DNA from 2 places in the Paramicrobacterium agarici genome. Region 1 is predicted to be linked to the other one. Evidence: predicted binding sites of a transcription regulator. Region 1 holds the regulator's gene; the other holds the start of a gene.

The links. The regulator HrcA, encoded in region 1, represses chaperone genes, less so after heat shock. The targets are predictions, from matches to a motif close to TTNGCACTCGNNNNNNNCGAGTGCNAA.
Region 2: ATJ78_RS03090 (Hsp20/alpha crystallin family protein) is a predicted target of HrcA. The motif match lies at 1,844-1,870, and genes of this name have one in related genera.

Annotation. Positions count from the first base shown of each region.
Region 1 covers NZ_PDJE01000001.1:2,189,914-2,194,121, forward strand. The annotation lists gene hemW (radical SAM family heme chaperone HemW) at 1-904, shown strand, start outside; gene ATJ78_RS16105 (DUF4870 domain-containing protein) at 906-1,595, opposite strand; gene hrcA (heat-inducible transcriptional repressor HrcA) at 1,772-2,797, shown strand; gene dnaJ (molecular chaperone DnaJ) at 2,882-3,982, shown strand; gene ATJ78_RS10725 (16S rRNA (uracil(1498)-N(3))-methyltransferase) at 3,984-4,208, shown strand, end outside.
Region 2 covers NZ_PDJE01000001.1:607,624-611,831, reverse strand. The annotation lists gene ATJ78_RS03100 (glycine zipper domain-containing protein) at 1-164, opposite strand, end outside; gene ATJ78_RS03095 (J domain-containing protein) at 254-1,237, opposite strand; gene ATJ78_RS03090 (Hsp20/alpha crystallin family protein) at 1,355-1,795, opposite strand; gene ATJ78_RS03085 (amidohydrolase family protein) at 1,913-3,400, opposite strand; gene ATJ78_RS03080 (hypothetical protein) at 3,449-3,823, opposite strand; gene ATJ78_RS03075 (DODA-type extradiol aromatic ring-opening family dioxygenase) at 3,820-4,208, opposite strand, start outside.

The DNA of each region.
Region 1 (4,208 bases):
GGGGCGGATGCTGTCGGGAATCCGCGAAGAGTTCGGGCTCGCCGCTGAGGCAGAGGTTACGACGGAAGCGAACCCAGACAGCGTCGACGAGCGCTACCTCGAAGAACTGGCGGCTGCTGGCTTCACGAGGGTTTCGTTCGGCATGCAATCGGCCGTTCCTCACGTTCTCGCAACGCTGGAGCGCACGCACGATCCGGCGCGGATCCCTGATGTGGTGGCAGCTGCGCGCAATGTCGGACTCGATGTGAGTCTCGATCTCATCTACGGGACGCCGGGGGAGAGCCTTGACGATTGGAAGCGCTCGCTCGAGCACGCGATTCAGCAGCGCCCAGACCATCTCTCCGCCTATGCGTTGATCGTCGAGGACGGCACGAAGCTCGCGAGGCAGATTCGGCGAGGCGAGGTTGGAAGCCCCGACGACGATCTCGAGGCCGACATGTACGAGCTTGCCAACGACATGCTGGCTGAGGGCGGCTTTGGCTGGTACGAAGTCAGTAACTGGTCAACGTCACGCGAGCATCGGTCGCGGCACAATCTTTCCTACTGGACCGGACAGGACTGGTGGGGAATCGGGCCTGGTGCACACAGTCACGTCGGCGGTGTTCGCTGGTGGAACGTCAAGCACCCGGCGGCGTATGCCAGCCGTCTTGCTCAATCAGAATCGCCGGCTGCAGGTCGCGAGGTTCTCGACGACGAGACCCGCCGCATGGAGCGCATACTCCTCGAAACGCGCATCAGGAACGGGCTGCCGATCGATGTGCTCAGCCCGACGTCGCGACACGTTGTCGCCGAACTCATCGCCGACGAACTCGTGAACGCAGAAGCCGCCCTTCGCGGCCGCGTTGTGCTGACCGTGAGAGGGCGGCTCCTGGCTGACGCCGTCGTTCGGCGTCTCACTGATTGAGTTACTTGATGAAGCGGAAGTTGACCGGGTAACGGTACGGCTGACCGCCCTTGACCTTGACTCCGCCGATGATCGAGAAGATCAGGTTGAGGATGTACGGGAGCCAGCTCAGCAGGGAGAACAGAGCTGAGATTCCGCCGATCGCGGCGAAGCTGCCTCCGGCGATCATCGACGTCACCACGATGCCGCTGAGGATGCCGATGATAATTCCCCAGGCGATCGACACGATCAGGAACGTGATCTGCCAGTTGAGCGCTTCCTTGGCCTCTTGTCGAACGAACGGTCCACGATCCTTGAACACGAGGTAGATGATGAGCGATGGCAGGATCGCAAGCACGCCGCCGAAGTGCGACCACATTGCCCACATCTTGTCGTCCTGCGGCGTCAGTGGCTGCGCGCCCGGTGCCTGAGCATATTGGGGCTGCCCGTAGGGCTGCTGGCCCTGGTGAGGCGGCTGCTGCCCGTACTGCGGTGGCTGCTGCCCGTAGGGCTGCTGACCCTGCTGGGGTGGCTGCTGCCCATACTGGGGCGGCTGCTGCTGCCCGTACTGCGGCTGTTGCGGCTGACCATACTGCGGCGGTTGTGGCTGCTGCCCGTACTCGGGCTGCTGGGGTGGTGTCTGTGATGGCTGGCCGTGCGTGTTGGGCTGCTGATTCGGATCAGCAGGTTGCGGTGCATTCGGGTCAGTCATTGCTTCGCCTTTCGCTTGTGAAGTTCGCTTGCCGGCGAACGCTCGTGTCACGTCCTTTGCAGAACTTAGGAGTAAACCTACAGACACCGCGTCATGCCTGCAATTGTCCGCGCCGCTTTCACACGGACTAAGATTGGCACTCAGGGAGAACGAGTGCCAGAGAGGAGGCAAAACCGGTGGTTTCCGAACGCAGTCTCGACGTGTTGCGGGCAATCGTCACGGACTTTGTCTCCTCGAGGGAACCCGTCGGCTCGAAGAGCATCGTGGATCGCCACCAGTTCGGCGTCTCCGCGGCTACCATTCGCAACGACATGGCGCAGCTTGAAGAAGAGGAGCTGATCGTTGCTCCTCACACATCATCAGGGCGCATCCCGACAGACAAGGGCTATCGCCTTTTCGTCGACCAGCTCACAGACAAGCGACCGTTGTCTCCGGCCCAACGGCGCGCGATCGAGATGTTTCTGGAGCCGTCGGCCGATCTCGATGATGTTCTGCGTCGAACGGTGCGGCTGCTCTCACAGCTGACCAATCAGGTAGCGCTCGTGCAGTACCCATCGTTCGCGCGAGCGTCGGTGCGCCATGTGGAGCTGGTCAGTGTGAGCGAGTCGACGCTGCTCGTGGTTGTCATCGTCGACAACGGGCGCGTCGATCAGCGGCTCGTGGAGTCGCGCCGCACGCTCGACGATGACGAGATAAACCGCATTAAGGTCGAGATCAACGACATCGTCTCGGCTCAGACCGTCAATACGGCCGCAACCCGCTTGATGCAGCAGGGTGAGGACGATGCCTCTGCTGACGACGGGGAACTCGCTGACGCGGTTCGGAGTGTCGTTCTCGAAGTTCTTGGTCACTATCGTGAGGATCGACTCGTGATGGCGGGGGCCGCGAACCTCGCGCGCACCGAGGCCGACTTCTCGGGAAGCATCTTTCCCGTGCTCGAAGCCCTCGAGCAGCAGGTCGTACTCTTACGGCTCTTCGGCGAGATGCAGGCTGATCAGCTCGGCGTATCGGCGAGCATCGGGCGGGAGAACGCGCCGTTCGGACTTGACGAGACCAGCATCGTCACGAGCGGTTATCGTTCCTCTGCTGGCGAAATCGCCCGTCTCGGAGTTCTTGGACCCACGAGAATGGACTACGCGGGAAACATCACGGCTGTGCGAGCCGTCGCCCGCTACCTGACTCGGCTTCTCGAGGTCGAGTGACACGACCCGCATGCGCGACTTCGCGCACAGAATTGCACACCTGCCGGACGAGCCCGCCCGGCACACGACGAGGAAAGGCCACGAGTGGCTGACCACTACGAAACACTGGGCGTCTCGCGCGACGCCTCGGCCGAGGACATCAAGAAGGCGTATCGGAAGCTCGCGCGTCAGCTGCATCCCGACGTCAACCCGAGTCCTGAGGCAGCGGAGACCTTCAAGAACGTCACCCACGCATACGATGTGCTCAGCGATGCCCAGCAGCGGGCCGAGTATGACGCTGGGGGCAGGAACCCCTTCGGCGGCGCAGGAGGCTTCGGCGGATTCGGGGATATCTTCGACACGTTCTTCGGCGGAGGAGGCGGCGGGCGAGGCCCCCGCTCTCGGCAGGAGCGAGGAGAAGATGCTCTTCTGCGTATTGAGGTCGATCTTGTGGACGTCATGTTCGGTACCACAAAGCAGGTCGAGGTCGATACCGCGGTGCTCTGCGAGACGTGTGAGGGATCCTGCTGTCAGCCGGGAACCTCTCCTGTGACGTGCGACATCTGCCATGGGACCGGTCAAGTGCAACGCACGGTTCGCTCCCTGCTCGGCAACGTCGTCACAGCGAGTCCGTGTGGTTCGTGCCGCGGATACGGCACCATCATCCCGAACCCGTGCGTGACCTGCCAGGGACAGGGTCGCGTGCGAGCCCGCCGTACCGTCTCGGTCGACATTCCCTCGGGCGTCGATACGGGACTGCGTCTGCAGATGCCGGGCAGCGGAGAAGTCGGGCAGGGAGGCGGTCCCTCCGGAGACCTGTATCTTGAGATCAAAGTGCGGCACGACGACGTCTTCAGCCGCAACGGCGATGACGTGCTCTGCACGCTTGAAGTATCGATGGCCGACGCGATTCTCGGAACAACAAGCACGATCAAGGCGCTCGACGGTGACGTGGATCTCGAGATCCGGCCTGGTGTGCAGAGCGGCGACGTTCTCGTGATCAAGAGCCGCGGCATCACAGGCCTGCGCAGCACGACCAGGGGTGACCTTCGCGTCGGAGTGCAGGTCGTCACGCCGCAGAAGCTCGATCACAAGGAGCGGGACCTGATCCGTTCGTTCGCTGAAAGGCGCCGAGAGCCGAACCCCAAACTCGCGCATTTCCAGCAAGGACTTTTCGCCAAGCTGCGTGACCGTTTTGTGAGCTGATGTGAGCAGCGTCTTTATCGATGAGGCGCTCGTCGACGCCACGCGCGGCGGGCTCCTGACGCTGACGGGCGCCGAGGCCAAGCACGCTGTCACCGTGACGAGAGTGCGCGTCGGCGAGCGGGTCCTGGTTGGCAACGGTCAGGGTCTTCTGGTGCGCTGCGTGGTCGAGACCGTGCAGACAGGCGAGGTGATCTTGAACGTCGAAGACGTCGCCACCGTCGACCAG
Region 2 (4,208 bases), 1.6 Mb from region 1:
CTCTTCTTCTCGGCGTTGAACGCGATGCCGAACGCAATACCGATCGCGATACCGATCGACAAGCCGGTTCCGATGTTGTCCAATGCGACACCCATCGCCATGCCGACGCCGATACCGATCGCCAGGCCGGCGCCCATGTTCGCCTCTCTGGTGCGCTTGCTCATGCTCTCGCCTCCGCGGCCGCCGCTCGACTGATTCTGGCCACAACGGTACGCGGCGGGTCAGTTGCGACACATCCCCCGCGCGACGGAAATCAGACCAGACGGATGCTGTTCTGCAGCCGTGTGCGCACCTCGAACATGTCCGTACCTGCCGGTCGCGGCGCATCCGGAACCCCGGTGCGCAGAAAGTGGCCGATCACGGAGCGTTGCACGGCGAAAGCCGGCAGGCCGCGCGTTCGCCCGAGTGCCGTGATCGCGCCGTCGAGGGCGTTGTCGGGCAGCACGACGATGAGGGCCGTGAACTTCACGCGAGCAGCGCGGGCGACGGCCTTCGCGCGGGTCGCAAGCGCGTGCACCGGCTTCTCCCCCTTTGCCAGCCCCTCGCTGATGAGGTCTCCGCGGCGGGGCCGTGCAGGTGCTCCCCAGTCCTCTGACTGCACAGCGAACAGGCCGCTCGGGCCCAGCACGACGTGGTCGATCTTGCGGGTGTCGCTTGCGGCAGCATCCGCATCAACGACCCATGTGTCGCTTCCGCGCTCGGTCGCGACCCCGTGCCACACGGTGTAGCCCATGCCGAGGTCGCCGAGCGCGCGGGCCGTCGCCTCTTCAGCGAGCGCGTCGGCGAGGGCGTGCTTGATTTCGCTCGGCGCGCGGCGAATGAGCGCGTCGTCGTAGATGTCGACGGGCTCGCTGCCGCGGCCGACCCATTCGCGCATCAGCGTGGTGAATCGATCGCGCGCCCGGCCTCCGGGGTGTCCGTACATGCGCGCCTTGGGGCGTGAATCGCGCTGCGTCGATCGCGATCGGCTCGTTGCCCACACGTGTTCCGACTCGTCAGATGCGGGGGCGGATGCTGGTCGAGCCGACGCGCCCCGATCGTACGCTGCCCGTGATTCGGGAGTGCCGAGCTGCTCCCACGCGAGCTGTACGGCGTTGAATGTGGCGGCGCTTCCCCCGAGGTCAGGATGTGTCTGCCGCGCACGCCGACGGTATGCACGGCGAAGCTCCTCATTGCTCGCGGTGCGATCGACGCCGAGCACGTCGTACGGGCTCTCGTCGAGGGGGCTCTCAGACATAAGCACTTTCGAATCGGGGACGACCAAAAACCCTACAGCGATTAGCTGTGCTGCGCCTGCCCGATGCGCGAAACGGCCGCCGACCGGGTGGTCGACGGCCGCTTCTGCACTGGGGCGTTATACCGTGGTGGCATCGCTGAGCTCCGCGGATTCGTCCGATCCGGCAGAGGTCACAGCGATCTTGCGGGGCTTCGCGCGCTCGCTCACGGGGATCATGATGCTGAGCACCCCATTGTCGTAGGTCGCGCTGATCTTCTCGGTGTCGATTCCCTGGCCGAGGCTGAGCTGGCGCAGGTACGAGGCCGTTCCGCGCTCACGCGTGATCCACTTCACGCCGTCGCCGCTGCTCACCGTGCGCTCGGCGCGGATCGTCAGGAGCTGCCCGTCCACGTCGATGTCGACCGAGCCCGGGTCGATTCCCGGAAGGTCGGCGTTCAGCACGTAGGTGTCGCCGTCGCGGTACAGATCCATCGGCATCCGTCGAGGTCCCGACGGTGCATCGGCAAGTGCGCCCGCAAGCGTCGCGAACTCCCGGAACGGGTCGAATGTTGTAGCCATGAGGTCTCCTCCAAAACTTGAGTGTGTCTTACTCAACTACAACTGAGATTAGCACTCTCCTATTCCGAGTGCTAACGCTTATGCCTCGCCCACAGCGAACACGGCGCGCTCACAACGTCAGCTCACGGCGGGCTCCGCGTCCTCGGGCTCCGCTCCCCGATGGGTCGCGTCACTGCGGTAGTCGGTGTACATGTACGGATTGTCGAGCACCTTAGTCTCGGGTATCTCTGGGTTCATTCCGGACTCCCAGACGTCGTCGCCGAGTGTGCTCCGCAGATAATCGACAGTCTGCTCGACGTCTGCCTTCGCGCGCGCGACCTCGGAATCGAGAAGTTCGTTCTGGAACTTTGCGATCGCTCCGTTGACGAGCACGGTGTGCACGTCTGCGCGCCCTGCCTGCAGGGCAATGTGTCCGTACGGATTCATGATCGGGAACATCGTCGGCGACGTATCGTTCTTGACGAGCACCACGTCGGCCTTCTTTCCAGGCTCCAGACTTCCGACGAGATCGTCGATTCCGAGAGCCTTCGCGCCACCCAGCGTCGACCACTCCACGACGTGTTCGGCGCGCAGGTGGGAATGCGTGATGGTGTCTCCCTTCTCGTGTGCCTTGATGTGCTCCCAGGCGCGGTCGGCGCCGAGAGTGGCTCGCATCGCTGAGAACAGGTCACTCGAGAACCAGACACTCGTGTCGACGGAAAGCGACATGGGGATCGCGTGGGTCCGGAGCACCCACGACGGTGGGTAGCCCTGCCCGCAACTCTGCTCGCTCTCGGTCGAGAGAGAAACGGAGCCGCCGGTTGCCGCGATGCGCTGATAGGAGTCGTTGTTCAGCGTCGCCGCGTGCACATAGACGGTCTCGGGCGTCATGAAGCCGTTTTCATACATCAGGCGGATGCCGTCGTCATTCGTCGCTCCCCACACTCCCGCATGCGTCGTCACGGGGAGGCCGAGCTCGCGCGCCGTCTCAAAAGCACCTCGCTCGGGAAATTCAGGATCGCCCGTGACATCGAATGCAAGCTGGAATCGAAGCATCTCCGACTCGGTGTTGTTGTCACGGATGAACCGCGTGAACTCGGGGTTGGACGCCCACTCCCATGGTGCGCCGAAGATGTTCCCCGGCGCGAAGACGAAGCGTCCCGTCGAAGCGCGAAGAGCGTCGAGTGCTGCTTCCGCGTGCTCAATGGTCCGCAGCCCGTGCGACCAATCGACGGTCGTCGTGACTCCGGCGTCGATCGCGTCCATGGCCGAAAGCGCGTTGCCGGCGTAGATGTCTTGCGGTCGGAAGTGCTTGCCATACTCGAGGTAGTACCAGACGAAGTACTGCGTGAGCGTCCAATCGGCGCCGTAGCCCCGCATGGCGGTCTGCCACATGTGCCGGTGAGTGTCGATCATGCCGGGCATGAGGATGCCGCCGTCGGCGTCGATCTCGAATGTGCCTTCTGGCACCTCGAGCGCCGTGCCCACGGCGTCGATGGTGTCTCTCGAGACCAGCACGTCGCCCTTGTGCAGGACGTCGCGTCGGCCGTTCATCGTCAGCACCGTGCCGTTGCGAAACACGATCGGCTGACCGTCGCGGGGAAGTGGGGTTGTCTCCTGTGTCATTGTTCGGCTCCTTTGCCTGGGGGTGGCGGGGAATGGATGCTGCTCTGTTCAGAGCGCGACGCTCGGGTAGCTCGTGCCAAGCCAATGGGAGAGCTTCGATGCGTACTCGCGCTGGAACGACAGCGGCCCGTGCTGGGCGGCATAGTCTTCCTCGTAGATGGCGATGAAGATGGTGAGCGTGAGGAAGAAGTGGGCACCCATCTCGAACAGCGCCACGTAGTCGTGGTCGACGAGCGCCTGGCGCTCCTCCGGTTCAAGCGAGAGCCAACTCGTGCGCTCGACCGTCGCGCCGTTACCGAGGCGACGTCCGAAATCGGCATCCCAGTCATCGACCATCGACTGAGGGTTCGCCTTGTATTGCGCGAGGAGCTCGGGATCCCGGTCAACTTGATAGAGAAACTTGTTCACGTAGTACGTGCTCATCGCGGATCTCCGTTCGGGTACCAGGTGATGTAGGCCTCCATCGTGTGGAAGAGATCGAGGCTGTCCGTGTAGGCAGCGGCCTCCGGGCCGGCGATGCCCATCATGAGGATGAGGTCCATGAAACCGTGTGTTGCGTTCCCGGCTCCAGCCATGCTTTCGTGCGTCACATTCTCGAGAATCGCGTCAACGTTGCCCGTGCTCAGCCACTCGATCGCCTGCCTGTCGAACTCGGGATCCGGCCCCGTTTCACCGAACTGCCGGGGCCCACCGAGCTCGAGCGACAGGTGTCCGCTGCCAACGGCTGCGATCTTCGCGTCGGACGGGTACTCGTCGATGATCGAGCGGATGGCCCGGCCGAGATCCCAGAACCGCTTCGGGGACGGAA